DNA from 4 places in the Nitrosomonas sp. Is35 genome. Region 1 is predicted to be linked to each of the others. Evidence: riboswitches for the same ligand, from Rfam matches in the RefSeq annotation. Region 1 holds a riboswitch; each other region holds the start of a gene.
The links. Region 1 has a riboswitch for cyclic di-GMP ahead of R2083_RS06835 (FxDxF family PEP-CTERM protein). Riboswitches for the same ligand answer to the same signal wherever they lie in the genome.

Region 1 (4,112 bases):
GAGGACGATACCACGTCATTGTTGACATAAATAGGTTCACCGGTGGGGCTCATCGGATCGCTGGTTTGGAAAAAAGGAAAATCGGTCTTTTTGAGTTTACTATTCGGTCCGCGAGGGGTTCCGTCGTTTGCCAGCGAAAATTCCTTCGGTAGTGTGCTGTTTCTACCGGCCGGTGCAATTTGATTTTTTGTGCGGCGGTCCGCGCCCGCATGATAATGGCAAGTGGCACAAGCGATACCGTCGCTTCCCACATTAACATCCCAGAATAAAGCTTTGCCCAATGCGATTGCTTTGTTCTTATTGATAATAATCGGATCAGGGCCATCCAGTAAGCCGGGTACTTCGGGAACCGGCGCGCCTTTCAGAGACATGGGAATAGGCCCGAATCCATCAGCTCGCGACACTGAAACGATGCAAATAGTAAGGCAAGCTATCCGGACTAAGGTAATAATGGTGTTTTTTATATTGATTATCATGATATTACTCCTCATGCGCCCTGCAATTCAGTATGTGCGCTATGGTGTGTTATGGAACATCAGAACGATTTACATGTTTGAGGCGCTCACGATTGTGTTCATCACGAGCTGCGCTTAAGCTGCGTGAAATTTAGTTATGACTGGATTGATTTTTTTGGTAAGAACGGAGGGTTCTGTAAAAACCCTCCGTAACTGCTTATCGATACATCATGCGATGATTAAGCTGCGGCTTCGCATGATTCTGACGGTGATCTTCTCAGACGCCAGCCAACTAAACCCAGACCCACGAGCAGCATCGCCCAGGTTTCTGCTTCCGGTACTGCGCTAACTGTCAATGCAAACGCTCCACCTGCTGAAGCATGGTTGGTGCCGCCGACATATACAGCGTACCAGCCTGAGGCTAAGTCATTGAATGTTAGCGTTGCTATGTTTGCACTGGTGCTGCCGGTTACCCCGTTTTCAAATGTGTTGGTTACGCTCACATCATGCGCGCCGGTAAAAATGGTTTCGCCCCAACCTGTGTCGGCTGCAGTGAATGCAGCCGGACCTGAAACTGCATATCCAAGGGTTTCGATGGCATTACCGCCTTGGCCGTTGGCCATCCACAGCGTGCCTGCATCGCCGATTGCACCGGTAGCGTTCAGTGAGTGCGGCGTGCCAAATCCTGCGGCGCTGATTTCTGAACCAAAGCCTTCGGTGCCACCATCAAATTTCGCCGCGCCGGTTGCCCACACGGTCAAACCTGGAGCAAATCCAGCAGCTCCGGAAACGGTTACGCTCACATCCGCCAAATTGGTATTTTGAAAAACAAACCAATCTCCGGTATGCGCCCAAGCAGAGAAATTCAGATTTGGATTGCCTGTGTATGCGCTTTTCAAGCCGCTTTCATTGGCTGTAATGGTTTCACCCAGACTCACGACATTATCACTGCCGACCCAGCCTTTGGGTGATACAGCATCGGCTGCATGGACATGGCTACTTGCCAATGCTGCAAGCGAAATAATGACGGCTGAAGCCAGTGTACTTGTTTTCTTATGATATGATTTTAATTGCATTTCTTTTCTCCAAAACGATACTATTTAAAGGTTTTGCGGCGCTGCCGGTTGCTTGTAGAATTGAGAAGAAACAACAACTGTGCGGCGCTTCTTTTTGAGCGATGATCTGAAACCTGTGCGGTAATTTCACACTGTTTGTTTCAGCTACTCCCCATACTCACGGGAGGCAACCCGGCCATCTCACATTGGTAAGATTCAAATGAGATCCGCTGGCTTTCCGTGCCTGTCTAGCGGCAAGCGTGGCTTTGTCTGGTATCTGTCTCAATAAATTACGTTTTTATAGTTTATGGGAAAATTCTGATAAAACAATGCGACAAATTGTCGCTGCGGCAAATTGCCACACCACCAATAGTGGTGCGGGATTGCGCCAAATGCTATCGAGAAATTGCCAGACAAATTAACCGCTTTGAGCACACAACAAGCATGGTAAAATCCGGCCTTCTGAAAAATTGCCAATATCATGAATTCCACCGTTATTACCGCTTTATCTCCCCTGGATGGCCGTTATCACAGCAAAGTTGAGCCATTACGATTTTATTTCAGTGAATTCGCGCTGATTCGTTTCCGCGTGCAAGTTGAGGTTGCGTGGCTCAGAGCATTGAGCGATGACTCTGAGATTGTGGAAGTGCCAGCTTTTTCTGCGGTAACTCATGCGCAATTGGACGATTTGACAGCCAATTTTTCGGTCGAGGACGCGGCAGCGGTTAAAGCCATAGAAGCGACAACCAATCATGACGTTAAGGCGGTGGAATATTGGTTAAAGCAAAAACTCGCGGGTAATGCGGAAGTGGTCAAAGTGGCCGAATTTATTCATTTCGCCTGCACTTCGGAAGATATCAATAATCTGTCGCACGGCTTGATGTTGAAGCTGAGTCTGGAAAAAGTCATGTTACCGGCGCTCGACAAAATCATTGCGCGCTTGATCGAATTGGCACACCAATTGGCGGATGTGGCGATGCTGGCGCGCACGCACGGGCAACCGGCAACACCGACGACTTTAGGCAAGGAGATCGCCAATACCGTGTATCGCTTGCAACGCGGTAGGGAAAAATTGGCGGCTGTCGCCATACTGGGCAAAATCAATGGCGCAGTGGGTAATTACAACGCGCATTTATCCGCGTACCCGGATCTGGACTGGGAAAAATTCGCGCAATCGTTTGTCGAGAAGTTGGGACTGGAATTCAATCCTTACACCACGCAGATTGAGCCGCACGATACCATGGCCGAGTTGTTCGATGCCTATGCCCGGATTAACACCATTTTGTTGGATTTGAACCGCGATATCTGGGGCTATATTTCGCTCGGCTATTTCAAGCAAAAAACCAAAGCGGATGAAGTCGGTTCTTCCACCATGCCGCATAAAGTCAATCCGATTGATTTTGAAAACTCGGAAGGCAATCTGGGGATTGCCAATGCCTTGTTGCGGCATTTGAGCGAAAAATTGCCCGTATCCCGCTGGCAGCGCGATTTAACCGATTCCACCGTGCTGCGCAATATGGGCGTAGCGTTAGGCCATACGCTGCTGGCTTATGATTCGTGCCTCAAAGGACTCAACAAACTGGACGTGAATATGACACAGCTGGCTGCCGACCTGGATAATGCCTGGGAGATCCTGGCGGAGCCGATTCAAACCGTGATGCGGCGCTATGGCGTTGCCAATCCATACGAACAGCTAAAAGCACTGACGCGCGGCAAGGGGGGAATCACGCAGGCTGCGTTACATCAATTCATCGCTGGTTTGAGCATTCCAGAAGGGGAAAAAAAACGTTTACTGGCGATGACGCCACGAAACTATATTGGCAAAGCCCGCGATCTGGCCGGAAGAATCAAAAACTGAAAATTATTCAGATGAACAATATACTGATTAGTATCACTAATTCATCATTTCTCTACGTATTCGCAGATAAATTTTCATTTCCGGCTTGAAATTTAGCAGTGCTGTCCCAATATCGCCCTCACAGTTATGAGGAGCTACGATGCAAAGTCCAGAAAATTCACATAATACAGAAGCGAGTTCAAAAGATATGGCTGATTCCCAGGAAGAAATCAAAATCCCCGGAGCGACTAACGATGCCACCATCCAAACCGGGGAAATCACTAACGCGCAGCCCGATTGGGAACATTTACTGAAAGAAGCGGAAATCAAAGCGGCCGAGCATCACGATGCCTGGATTCGCGCCAAGGCGGAAACGGAAAATATCCGTAAACGCGCGCAAACCGACGTTTCCAATGCGCATAAATATGCGATTGAGAATTTCTCGGCGCAGTTGCTGACGGTAATGGATAGTTTGGACGCCGCATTGGCGGTTGAGAACGCGACCATTGAAAATTTCAAAAGCGGTATGGAATTAACACAAAAACAACTCACCAGCGTTTTCGATAAATTCAATATCAAGGTGATTGATCCTAAAGGCGAGAAATTCGATCCGCATCAACATCAAGCCATGTGCACGATTGATTCCGAACAACCGCCGAATACCGTGGTTCAAGTCATGCAAAAAGGTTATAAGCTGCATGAGCGCATTATCCGCCCGGCGCTTGTATCCGTTTCAAAAGCGAAAGACTCTTGAATTTTTTACAA
Region 2 (4,112 bases), 1.3 Mb from region 1:
GGCCGTCAATACACTTAAATTTGAAAACGGCGAAATTCTCGGTGACAACACCGATGGCATCGGGCTAGTGCGCGACATCGAATCCAATCTGGGAATTCCCATCGCGAGAAAACGCATACTGCTCCTGGGCGCGGGTGGTGCCGCACAGGGCGTCATCCTACCGTTGCTGCAGCATATGCCCTCGCTGCTGGCAATCGCTAACCGTACCCCTGAAAAAGCAGCAGCGCTACGGAAACAGTTCAACACTTATGGCAACATTGCCGCAGGCGATTTTATGTTTTTCGCCGATGAGCATTTTGACATCATCATCAATGCTACTTCCGCCAGCCTGCACAATGCACTGCCTGAATTACCCGCTAATGTATTTGCAAAGGCGACTTTCGCCTACGACATGATGTATCAGCATGAACCAACTCCTTTTCTCAAATTCGCCCTGCAACATGGCGCGCAACAGATAACCGATGGAATTGGTATGTTGGTTGAACAAGCGGCCGAGTCTTTCTTTATATGGCGCGGGATCAGGCCTCAGACAAAACCCGTCATTGCACAGTTGAAATTATTAATTTGATTCAGTTCACCAAGCATGCAGACCTAATAATCCAAGAAATACGGTGATTACGCACCTGATCGGCAAACGTAATCACCATGCAAAATCTCTAATAAACAATCGAAGCTACATTGCTGGCTGTCGATATATTACCCATCGCATCGAAAGCCTTCACTGTGTAACTATAAATAGACCCAGTAGCATTTCCAAGTGAATCTGAATAACTCGTTGAAGTACTAACTGCAATTTTTGTTCCATTCCTGTAGATGTAATACCCCGCAACAGCGATATTATCGGAGGATGCATTCCAGGATAGCGAAACCGATGCAGAGGAAATAGTTCTTGTCTTACCTTTTACCTTCGTCGTGGTTGTAGTCGATTTTAATGCCGCCAGAAGTGAAGAGGGCACAGTCGGAGCAACAGAATCCGCGCTGAAGCAAGACACTCCATCGCCACAAGGGAAGTCATTCCATATCTCCAATCCGGTGATGTGATTATCCACTGACACATGACCGCCACTATACGGATTGCTCACAAAAATCCGGGTTATAGGAAGATTGTAATCACCCATATTTGGCCCGTGGTAATCCGCTATCACTTCGCCATCGACCGCTGCCCAGAAGCGTCCATCAGTGCCACTTGACCGGTGCCAGTAAACTTCAAATTTAAACCATTTATCTATCGGCACTGGCACAACATGATTTTCTTCACTCCAGTAGTCGACCCTGGTGGGGAATACGCCACCCAAATTATCACCCTTTGTTAACCAATAGAGTTTGTCATCAGTTCCTTTCATCACAGTCACACTCATTCGATAATCACCTTCTCCAGTGTTATTGTATCCCCCAGTTTTGAGTGTGAATTGTGACCGCCAATTCGCGGACGAAACCGTATTATCCAGCTGCGTTTCCAAATTAGCCTGATACTTAAACCAGTAAGTAATGTACAAATCATTCACATCACCTATCGTCCATGGTCTTCTAATCAGCAGTGGCGCCTGTGAACCAGCTCGTCCCAACTCGCCGGTTATTTTCACTTGTTGAAAAAGCTCATTAACCGCTTCCCCTTTTGGCCCAGCTACTGATCTGATTTCACCACTGATGTAATCTCCGATCGTCGTAGAAGTAATAGGATCGACAGTAATCAGTTGCACACCCGAGAAATTTGCACCTAGAGCAGAGACCGGCCAGCTATAACCAGTTTCTTTATCTGTACCTATAATATCCTGATAAGCCCCTTTAGTAGCAAAGCCATAGGGTGCTCCAAGCGATATACCCGCGCCAAAGTTAGATTTAAACAGCAGACCGGCCGCATGGGTGACGGGAGCAGCCGCCAATACCAGCATCATGAGCACTACACCAGCACTCAGCTTGGTCATGTAACTTGTTCCGGCGTTTCTCATTAACTCTGTTGCGTCATCCGTTGCCAGCGGATTGGCAGTTTGTCGTTTCTGATGATTGAAATTCATATTAGGGTTCCTCCTTAACGTTAAAAGGACGGAACTGCGTGGATATGCTTGTATCAACATTACTTCGTTCGATACTTGTCGAATCATTGCGGTGATCAAGACAAGAGCTATCTGGCAGTCCTGCCATCCTGGGGCATTGGCCCGTTAGATCAGTGACTTTGCGTCCCCTGCTTTCGCAGGGTTTGCCTTTTTCATACTACGAACCATCTATAAGCAGGAACTGTGCCAATCAAGAATTTGCCGGTCGACAATTAATGAAAATACAATTAACAAATACATTAAATGTATTCTTATCATGGGCACGCAGGAATCAAGCAAAGAGTAGGTGACGTTTCTTGTCAGCTGGCGACAAGAACGGTCAGCGCCGCATAGTAAAAATACAAAAAAGTGGAACGACCCCGGTTAGCCGTCCAATATTTTGTTGGTGCTGACATAGCACGGACGGTTATACTTCCCGGTCATCAAATTGCAAACTATTCAGCGTATAAGCAGGCTGAATTTATTCCCAACGAGAAAGCTGCCTCACTAGCGCAAACCTGTTATGACAGAAACGGACAACAACAACGATCAGGACAATTCACCGACGCCGCTGCAGCAGGTCACGTTTCTGTTACGCAAATACAAGCTGGTCGAAGGTCTGGTGAATCTGCAGGATGCGCCGGATGAATCGCTGGCTGAATCGACGGTGCAGAAACAAAATCTGTCCGAGCTGCAAGCTTTCCTGGATCAGCTCCATCCCGCCGACATCGCGCTGATCCTCGAAGCGCTGCCGCTGGAAGACCGGTTGCTGATCTGGAGCATGGTCAAAACCGACCGGGACGGGGAAGTGCTGCTGGAAACCTCCGATGCCGTCCGTGCCTCGCTGATTACCGACATGCACAATCAGGAACTGGTCGCGGCGACGGAATATCTCGATGCCGACGAAATCGCCGACCTTGCGCCCGATTTGCCGCAGGAAGTCATGGACGACGTTTTCCGCTCGCTCCCCGTGGAAGAACGCGAACAACTACGCGCCGCCATGTCGTACCCGGAAGATTCCGTCGGCGCCTTGATGGATTTCGATGTCATCACGATCCGCGAAGATGTCCGCATGGAGGTGGTGTTGCGCTACCTGCGCATGCTGGACGAAATGCCCGATCATACCGACCAGCTCTTCGTGGTCGACCGGAATGAACAATTGAAAGGCGTGTTGCTGATCAACCGCCTGCTCGTCAGCGATCCGGACACCTTGGTTGCCGATGTCATGACCAACGAAATCATCAAACTGCAACCGGACGATGTCGCTCAGCAAGCGGCCAATGCGTTCGAGCGCTACGACCTGGTTTCCGCTTCCGTGGTGGATGAAAACGACAAACTGCTGGGCCGCGTCACCGTCAACACCGTCATCGATTTCATCCGCGACAAAGCCGAGAACGAAGCGCTGAATCTGGCCGGTTTGAGCGAAGAAGAGGATCTTTTCGCGCCGGTGTTAAAAAGCGTGCAAAACCGCTGGGTGTGGCTGGCCGTCAATCTGGTCACCGCGTTCATCGCCTCCCGCGTCATCGGCCTGTTTGAAGATTCCATCGAAAAACTGGTCGCGCTGGCCGCGCTGATGCCGATCATCGCCGGCATCGGCGGCAACTCAGGCAATCAAACCATCACCATGATCGTGCGCGCGCTGGCGCTCGATCAAATCAACACCAGCAGCGCCTGGAAATTGATCACCAAGGAAGTCGGCGTCAGTATCGTCAACGGCCTGCTGTGGGGAACCATCGTCGGCCTGTTCACCTTCGCCATCTACCAGAACGCCGAACTCGGCCTGGTCATGACCTTGGCGCTGGTGCTGAACCTGCTACTCGCCGCGCTTCTCGGCGTGCTAATCCCGCTAACCCTACGCAAATTCGGCCGCGACCCGGCCATCGGCTCCAGCGTGATGATCACGGCTGTGACGGATAGTGGCGGATTCTTTATTTTTCTAGGGTTGGCAACGATTTTCTTGTTATAAGCAGGTTAGATCAGATCTACATCACTATGCAGCTGTATTCAAACTAATCACTACCTAGCTGTTACATATTCTTAAGCATAGTAGATATACACAGGCTTAAGAATTACTCGCAA
Region 3 (4,112 bases), 1.1 Mb from region 1:
GTGCGCAAGCGGATAAGATGGAAATTGTTAAGAATAGTGAAAATAATTTCAGTGCTTTTTTGATGGATTTTTTCCAATCATATATCAATAATGTCATTTTAACTCCTCCAAGGTTCAGTGTAGGTTGGGAAAACTTTTGTGTATGACTGCAATGCCATTGCACTCGACATCATAGAAACCCTCCGCGCTCGGGCGTTTGTTGAAAAAATCACGACACTTGTGATCATATTTCTCTCCTCCATTAAATTTATTAATCAGAAAAAAACTATAGTTTCTTGGTAAGGAAAATAGTGCGTTTTACCAATCAAAGCCACAGTTCCCGTTGTAGTTATCATTAACCACAATCCATTCAAGGTCATGAAATATAAGACCTTTTTCAATGGATGATAAATTTTATCATAATCAAAAATGAAAGCCAACAAAATATCTGACTTTTTTACTCGGGAATAGTTCAGGAAGGAAAAACAGCATAAAAAACACTAAAATAACTCAACAAGTAAATGTTCTACATTTAGATAGGTCAGTGGTAATCTTGTTCAATGCCAATCCGATTGATTGAACGTTTGGATACCCAATAGAGAATCAAGATCGAGAATATTCAAGCCTTGGTTAAGCTAACAATCCATTCGAAACTTAAGTACTCAAAGGAGAAATGCATATGAACAATAATCCCGTAGGCTGGTTTGAAATTTACGTGCAGGATATGGAGCGCGCCAAGCGTTTTTATGAATCGGTGTTCCAAACAAAGCTGGAACAACTGGATAGTCCTGCGGGCATGCCGGTTGAGCTGTGGAGTTTTCCCATGCTGAAAGGTCAAATGGGCGCATCCGGCGCGCTGGTCAAAATGGCAGACGGGCCATCCGGCGGAAATGCTGTGCTGGTCTATTTTTCCTGTGCGGATTGTGCTGTTGAGGCTGCTCGTGCAGCCTCTGCGGGAGGGCATTTGATCCGTGAAAAAATGCCCATCGGCCCCTATGGCTTTATCGCTTTGATCCGGGACACCGAAGGCAACATGATCGGCTTGCATTCAATGCAATAACTTCCGTTTCTCTCAACCGCAATAAAAAAACCCCGCCACATGCAGCGGGGCATCAAACCGGATTAAATTGAATTATTTGTTATGTACCCCGGCGCAATTTAACCACCTTTATTCGCCCACCTTAGAAATACTCCCTAAAGTATTCTCTCTATAAACCGAAAACAGAAAACGAAATCTTGCAGAAGAATCATTAATTTTCTGCACGTCTCGAATCATTTGAAAAGGGCAAACCTCGCGAAAGCGGGGGGCGCAAAGTCTAGGTCTACAGGGCAAACGCCTTAGGATAGCATGACTGCCAGATTATATTGTTTGCTAAAACACAATATCAGATCTAGTCAAGAGTGGATAAGCATATAACACATGACTACATTTAGCAGCTTCTCTCCAAAGTCTTCCCTGATTTTTAGAGGAATAATCCATGGGAAGTAACAAACAATCCCTACAAACCATACCTTCATCACTACCTCACAGCCACCAATCACATTTTCTAAGTACCCATAGACCCAGCCTAACGAAACGCACAGTCACAGCTACTTCTCAGATTGGAATATTTCTTTTGACAGCATCATTATCTGTTACTTTAAATGCTTCACCACCAGAACAAGCAAATGATCACGCCATAGACAATCGCTCTAGCACTGCATCAGCCCAAAGTGTGCATTTTAAAAGCAACACTACAAAAGAATGGGCGAAAGGTCGGATTCTGGTAGTGCCACGTGCCGGTCTTCCTGCACAAGCTTTTGCAAATATTCTGAAAGATCATGAAGGCAAGGCCAGAAAAATTGGACAAAGCGAATTGTATATCGTTGATGTACCGGAATATTCTGAAGAAGGCATCGTTGCCACGCTTCAGCGCCATCCGCACCTTAAGTTTGCTGATCTTGATCACGCCGTTACCCCGGCTTTTGTTCCCAATGATCCAATGTATACCAATGCATGGCAGCACCCCATAATTGGGTCACCAGCTGCATGGGATATTACTCAAGGCAGCGGTATTACCATCGCAATCCTAGATACTGGGATTGATAACACACACCCTGATCTTGCCTCAAAACTAGTATCGGGCTGGAATTTTTATGATAACAACTCAAACTTCTCGGATGTGCTAGGCCATGGAACCGCTGTCGCTGGTACTGCTGCGGCAGCAACCAACAACAGCGTTGGTATAGCAGCAATCGCCGGTCAATCTATGATCATGCCCCTCAGAATAACTGACTTGAATGGCATAGGTTACTCTAGCACGATATCTCAAGCCCTGATCTATGCGGCGGATCACGGAGCACGTGTAGCTAATGCCAGTTTTGAAGGACTTTCTAGCAATCTATCCATTCGAAATGCAGCACAATATATGAAAGATAAAGGAGGTTTGGTAACGGTTAGCGCCGGAAATACCGGAACACTGGAAAGCTTCACGGTCACTACGAGCATGCTAGCAATAGCAGCCACTGATTTATACGATAATAAAGCAAATTTTTCGAGCTATGGTGATTACGTTTCACTAGCGGCGCCAGGGCAAAATTTCTATAGCACCCGGCTTGGCGGCGATTATATGCCGGTAGCCGGTACTTCTTTCTCAAGCCCATTAACTGCTGGCGTTATCGCACTCATGATGTCTGCCAATCCACAATTGGGCAGCGTTGACATCGAAAATCTGCTTTTCTCCACAGCCGTTGATCTCGGCGCAGCTGGTAAGGATGTCTATTTCGGTTATGGCCGAGTTAATGCCGCTGCTGCGGTACTGGCTGCAAAAAATGCAACGCCCAAAATCGACTCGACAGCTCCTGCAATCTTCATCATCGATCCACTCGGCGGTGCCACTGTTTCCGGGTTGATTCCTGTCGATGTCGATGCAACCGATAATACCGGCGTGGCGCGCGTAGAACTGTGGATCAACAATACTAATATAGCCACGGACACTTCATCCCCATTCGCGTTTAGTTGGGATACGGCAGGAGCACCGAATGGAACCGCAAAAGTTGAAGCGCGCGCCTATGACACAACCGGAAACTTGAGCACCACCAACATCTCGGTCAATGTTAGCAATTCGATCGTGACACCCAGTGTGGACACACAAGCTCCAGCAGTTACCATCGTAAACCCCGTTGCAGGCAGCGTCACCGGAACCGTCACCATCAGCACCAGTGCATCTGACAACAGTGGTCCGGCCGGCATTAAGCAATACATTTACATCGATGGCGTACAAGTTACCACAGGTACTGGAAGCACCTTATCGTATAGTTGGAGTACCCGCTCCAAGAAAGTGAAAGCGGGATCACACACCATCCAGGCAATCGCAAAAGATGCAGCTGGAAACTCTTCTTCGGCTTATGTAGCCGTGAACGTCAAATAGAAGCACGCAACGGATGAATTAATGATCCCCCATAATCATCTGGGGGGTCGTTTTTTAGCGCTAGTGTGTCTTCTTGGACCAAGGAAACCGGAAACCGCCTTTTCCACTTTCTTGTTTATCGCTTTCTTCCTTGGGTATCGCATCGGTATCCGATTTTGTAACCACGGATTCAGATTGTTCAACCCTTTTTTGCTGTACTGCCGGTTTATGAACATTGGGACTCAAACCCAATAATTGATTCAATTGCTGCGACAACTGATTTGCTGCATCGACACTAACCGCCATCCGGCAAGACATTTTTGCAGTAATCGTATCCGATATCTTTTCACCCGAAGCAATTTTTTGATTCAATAACTGCATGGTTTGCGGATCCATGAACCCAAAATCCACCATGACCACACCCTGCCCGTTCTGTACTGAAGCCAAATTGGCATAAATAGGTTGCGCTGTCTGCTCTCCTCCCTGCATAGCGACTTTTACTTGCAGCGCATGCCCAGCGCCATTTGTTTCAGCCGGCATATCGTTTTTTTCTGTCATGCTTTTTCCTATCTAAATAAAGCCTGCACTTTTATTTTCAGGCTTTTCTTTGAAAGAGCTGATTCAATTGATGCGCTAAATTGGTAGCAGCCTCAACGCTAATCGCCATTCGGCAAGACATTCTAGCACCAACCGCCTCAGGTGCTTTCTCACCTGAGCGAGCCAGTCGATTTAATGCGTTGATCG
Region 4 (4,112 bases), 650 kb from region 1:
TTGCCCGCGTCATCTTTGGGAAGCACTTGCCACAATGAGCTCCACGCACCGATGTCAGACCATCCGGCTGTCAGCGGAATGACTACACCACCTGGCAAGTCACTTTCCTGCCGAGCAATTCTCTCCATGACTGCATAGTCGATCGAATCACTTGGGCATTGCTCAAAAGCTTGCTTATCGACACGGAGAAAATCACCATCTGCCGATCCCTGATCCCAAGCAGCTTGGCAAGCCGTTAAAATATCCGACCGGCATTTGCCAATGGCGGACAGCCATACCGAGGCCCGCATCATGAACAATCCGCTGTTCCAGAGATAATTACCCGCATCTAGATAAGTTTGCGCAGTCGGCAGATCCGGTTTTTCGACAAAACGCGCAATATGGTAAGCAGTTTTGCCCTGCTCGATTAACTCGCCCGATTGGATATAACCATACCCGGTTTCAGGAGCGTCAGGTGTTATCCCAAAAGTGACAATCCTGCCATCCATTGCTTGTGACATACCTGCTAAAACAGCAGCCTGAAATGATTCCACATCCATAATCACATGATCGGACGGCATGACCAATAAAATGGGATCATCCCCTTCCCGTAGGGTTGCGAGCGCAGCTAATGTTAATGCAGGAGCAGTATTGCGCCCGAAGGGTTCAAGCAGAATACTCCCTTTTCTATCCATGACTCGTAATTGCTCAGCAATGACGAAACGATATTCTTCATTGCACACAACCATCGGTACATTTAATTGCACGCCACTTAATCCATCCATACGCCGGACAGTGGCTTGCAGCAAAGAATCCTCGTTTATTAATGGCAATAACTGCTTGGGATATTTCTCACGTGACAGAGGCCAAAGGCGGGTGCCCGAGCCACCGGATAAGATGATAGGTGTTAATGTATTCATTCAAGGATAAAGATACCGAGCGTTTTCTAACTCACACTCATTTAACTTATTAATTTATAAAATTTTTTCTCTTGCAATATATCATATACTTATTTCTCGTGGATTATGCCATTAAGATTTCGATATAGGGACTTAATAACTGTTGTGATTCTACTGGATCCTTGGGTAATTTATTCGAGCACTGGAACCGAGATAAGAATTATATTAAACAAAAATTTGATTTGCTGATACTTGTTTTGAGCAGCAAATTGGAAGAATCCAGCAATTAACATCCTAAATGGCCTACTTTATACGATTTGTACTTTAATTATCGAATTGAAAAGACTATAAATGCAAACAGCTCGATTAATTTCCGCCAGAAATATATTCCGGCGGATTTGATCGCTGAAAAAAGATATTAAATAACACACTTATCTAAAATCAAGTAGCACTTACTGCTGAAATTAACTTAACACATGGTAAATCAATATCCCACTAATAAGTTACCAATGTTGCAGTGCTTGCCGCGGATAAATTTTCTGCAGCATCAAATGCTCTTACTGTATAACTGTAAAGAGCCCCTTTAGCACTACCCATAATAGTATCTCTAAAACTTGTCGCAGTAGTGGTTACACCGATATTAGTCCCATTTCTATATATTTTATATCCCGCAACAGCTACATTATCTGAGGACTTGCTCCAAGATAGTGCAACTCCGGAAGCAGTTCCATAATTGGATAGTTTTGATGCTAATGAAGCTGGCACTGTAGGAGCAACAGTATCAAAATTAAGGCAAGACACTCCGTCACCGCACGGAAAACCATTCCATATCTCCAATCCTGTTATGTGATTGTCTACTGACACATGACCGCCACTATACGGATTGCTCACAAAAATCCGGGTTATAGGAAGATTATAATCACCCATATTTGGGCCGTGGTAATCCGCTATCACTTCACCATCGACGGCTGCCCAGAAGCGTCCATCAGTGCCACTTGACCGGTGCCAGTAAACCTCAAATTTAAACCATTTATCTATCGGCACTGGAACAATATGATTATCTTCACGCCAGTAATCGACCCTGGTGGGGAATACGCCGCCCACATTATCACCCTTTGTCATCCAGTAGAGCTTGCCATCAGCTCCTTTCATTACAGTCACGCTCATCCGATAATCACCCTCTCCTGTGTTATTGTACCCCCCTGTCTTGAGTGAGAATTGTGTCCGCCAATTCGCAGATGAAACTGTATTGTCCAGTTGTGTCTCCAGATCAGCTTGATATTTAAACCAGTAAGTAATATACAAGTCTTTAACATCACCAATCGTCCATGGTCTTTGAATCAACAACGGCGCCTGTGAACCAGCTCGTCCCAATTCACCGGTTATTTTCACTTGTTGAAAAAGTTCATTAACCGCCCCACCTTTTGGTCCTGTTACCGATCGAATTTGACTGCTAATGTAATTTCCGATCGTTGAAGACGTAATAGGATCGACAGTAATCAGTTGCACACCTGAGAAATTTGAGCCCAAAGCAGAAACCGGCCACATATATCCGGTTTCTTTATCGGTGCCATTGATCATCTGATATGCTCCGTGAGCTGAGAAGTTATATGGCGCTCCGAGAGAAACACCAGAACCTAAATTAGATTTAAAAAGCAGAGAAGCTGCATAAGCTGCCGGGGTCACAAAGCTCAATGCAGTCAGTAGCAATAGCATAATAATAAATACCATGTTAACGCCACGCCGTGCAAAGCAATTAGCATTAGCTCTCTCTACATGTAACTGCCTTATAACTAAAGCCAAAAAACTGCTGGCTTGTAATGCTTGATTATTAGTGCTCATATAATGTTCCTCCTTAGAGTTAAAGGATGGAACTGCATGGATACGCTTCAAAGTTATTTCGTTCGGTAATCATCAATATAACGTGGTAAATAAGCGAGTAACGTACCTGGCAGTCCTGCCATCCTGGGGCATTTGCCCTTTAGATCAGTGACTTTGCGTCCCCTGCTTTCGCAGAGTTTGCCTTTTTCATGTTGCGATACTAATTCAGCATAAACCGTGCCAATAGTAATCGCTGAATTGACACGCAAAAACCACCACAGATAATCAGTCAGTCCTGAATAAATCATAACGATATGATTTAAATTTGAATATCGCTCGCATGTAATGGTTTTGTTTGCAAGAAATCAATAAAATACCGGTAATTTCTTACAAATTTCTGAGGATGTATAGCACCAAAACGAGCTATAGTCGTAAGCTCGTAACCTCCCGCAAGCTCCCGTAAGCTCCCGTAAGCTCCCCCATCAAGTAGACAAAGTCCGATAGAGATTCGGAACCCGGGTTAACCGTGGCATGAACTGCACCGGCGGGGTGTCGCCCAATGCTTCATTGCGGACGGTTTTCGTTATAATTAATGCCACTGGTCAGTGATGGTTTGAACCTGCTCGAGATAGGCAAAAAGAGCGCATCAAGTACCTTAGCCCGGTCAATCCGTTAAAGCGTCCGATAAAGGCATTCTGGCTTGCACCAACTGCTTGGTTACTTCGCACCTGATCGCTGCATTCTCCAGCGCCAAACTGCATACATGCGTTTGAGCTTGGCATTCTCAGCCTCCATCCACGTAATCGCTGTAGCTCGCCGACACCTGTACGCCTGAGTACTTGCCCTTCCACTGGCAGTACGTGGCGTAACTAACACCGTGCTTGCAACACGACTCAACCACCGGTATACCAGCTGTGCCTTCTTTCAGTACCGCAACGATCTGACATCCTGTAAATCTCGGTTATCAGAAGGTTTCGAAATTCTACTGAACTTTTTCTACACACAGAGGGAATTTACGGTTGTGTAAGCTCAAAAAGATTGACTAAATTGAGCGCCTATAATCAATATCATACGACTAATCGAGAACCCATTGACATATCGTGTCATTAGTTAACAAATAATGTCACTGTAGTGGCTTCGAGAATCAGACTCAAACTTGGGAAAAGTTATTGTTCCGAATTTTCCATTAGGTAATTTTGCTAATGTAAGCTGTAAGAAAACCTGAACAATTCATAGATTCAAGGTTTAGAGGTGGAGTTGCTCCATCCCAGCATGCCGTGGGACTAAACAGCTAGATCTGTGAGAAAAAATAAAAATCTACCTGTCATTTGATTTTCTTTCAAAATTGTTTAGCGATAAGTTGACCCAGTCAAGCTAGGGTCTGTTAACACAATCTGATTGCTTCGACGATGA

Region 2: linked by a shared signal. The riboswitch ahead of R2083_RS12965 (hypothetical protein) and the one ahead of R2083_RS06835 (FxDxF family PEP-CTERM protein) in region 1 are both predicted to bind cyclic di-GMP.
Region 3: linked by a shared signal. The riboswitch ahead of R2083_RS12170 (S8 family serine peptidase) and the one ahead of R2083_RS06835 (FxDxF family PEP-CTERM protein) in region 1 are both predicted to bind cyclic di-GMP.
Region 4: linked by a shared signal. The riboswitch ahead of R2083_RS03725 (hypothetical protein) and the one ahead of R2083_RS06835 (FxDxF family PEP-CTERM protein) in region 1 are both predicted to bind cyclic di-GMP.

The regions. Positions count from the first base shown of each region.
Region 1 is NZ_JAWJZH010000001.1:1,476,655-1,480,766, forward strand. Features, by position in the region: gene R2083_RS06830 (cytochrome-c peroxidase) at 1-476, opposite strand, end outside; gene R2083_RS06835 (FxDxF family PEP-CTERM protein) at 695-1,531, opposite strand; cyclic di-GMP riboswitch class I at 1,694-1,785, opposite strand; gene purB (adenylosuccinate lyase) at 1,992-3,368, shown strand; gene grpE (nucleotide exchange factor GrpE) at 3,508-4,101, shown strand.
Region 2 is NZ_JAWJZH010000001.1:2,772,137-2,776,248, forward strand. Features, by position in the region: gene aroE (shikimate dehydrogenase) at 1-568, shown strand, start outside; gene R2083_RS12965 (hypothetical protein) at 657-2,015, opposite strand; cyclic di-GMP riboswitch class I at 2,126-2,212, opposite strand; gene mgtE (magnesium transporter) at 2,557-3,999, shown strand.
Region 3 is NZ_JAWJZH010000001.1:2,585,436-2,589,547, forward strand. Features, by position in the region: gene R2083_RS12160 (hypothetical protein) at 1-97, opposite strand, end outside; gene R2083_RS12165 (VOC family protein) at 659-1,039, shown strand; cyclic di-GMP riboswitch class I at 1,254-1,339, shown strand; gene R2083_RS12170 (S8 family serine peptidase) at 1,596-3,389, shown strand; gene R2083_RS12175 (hypothetical protein) at 3,450-3,926, opposite strand; gene R2083_RS12180 (hypothetical protein) at 3,964-4,112, opposite strand, start outside.
Region 4 is NZ_JAWJZH010000001.1:831,417-835,528, reverse strand. Features, by position in the region: gene R2083_RS03730 (mannose-1-phosphate guanylyltransferase/mannose-6-phosphate isomerase) at 1-899, opposite strand, end outside; gene R2083_RS03725 (hypothetical protein) at 1,374-2,720, opposite strand; cyclic di-GMP riboswitch class I at 2,826-2,912, opposite strand; partial or broken gene R2083_RS15380 (transposase) at 3,484-3,645, opposite strand; one part of gene R2083_RS03720 (IS5 family transposase) at 4,084-4,112, opposite strand, start outside.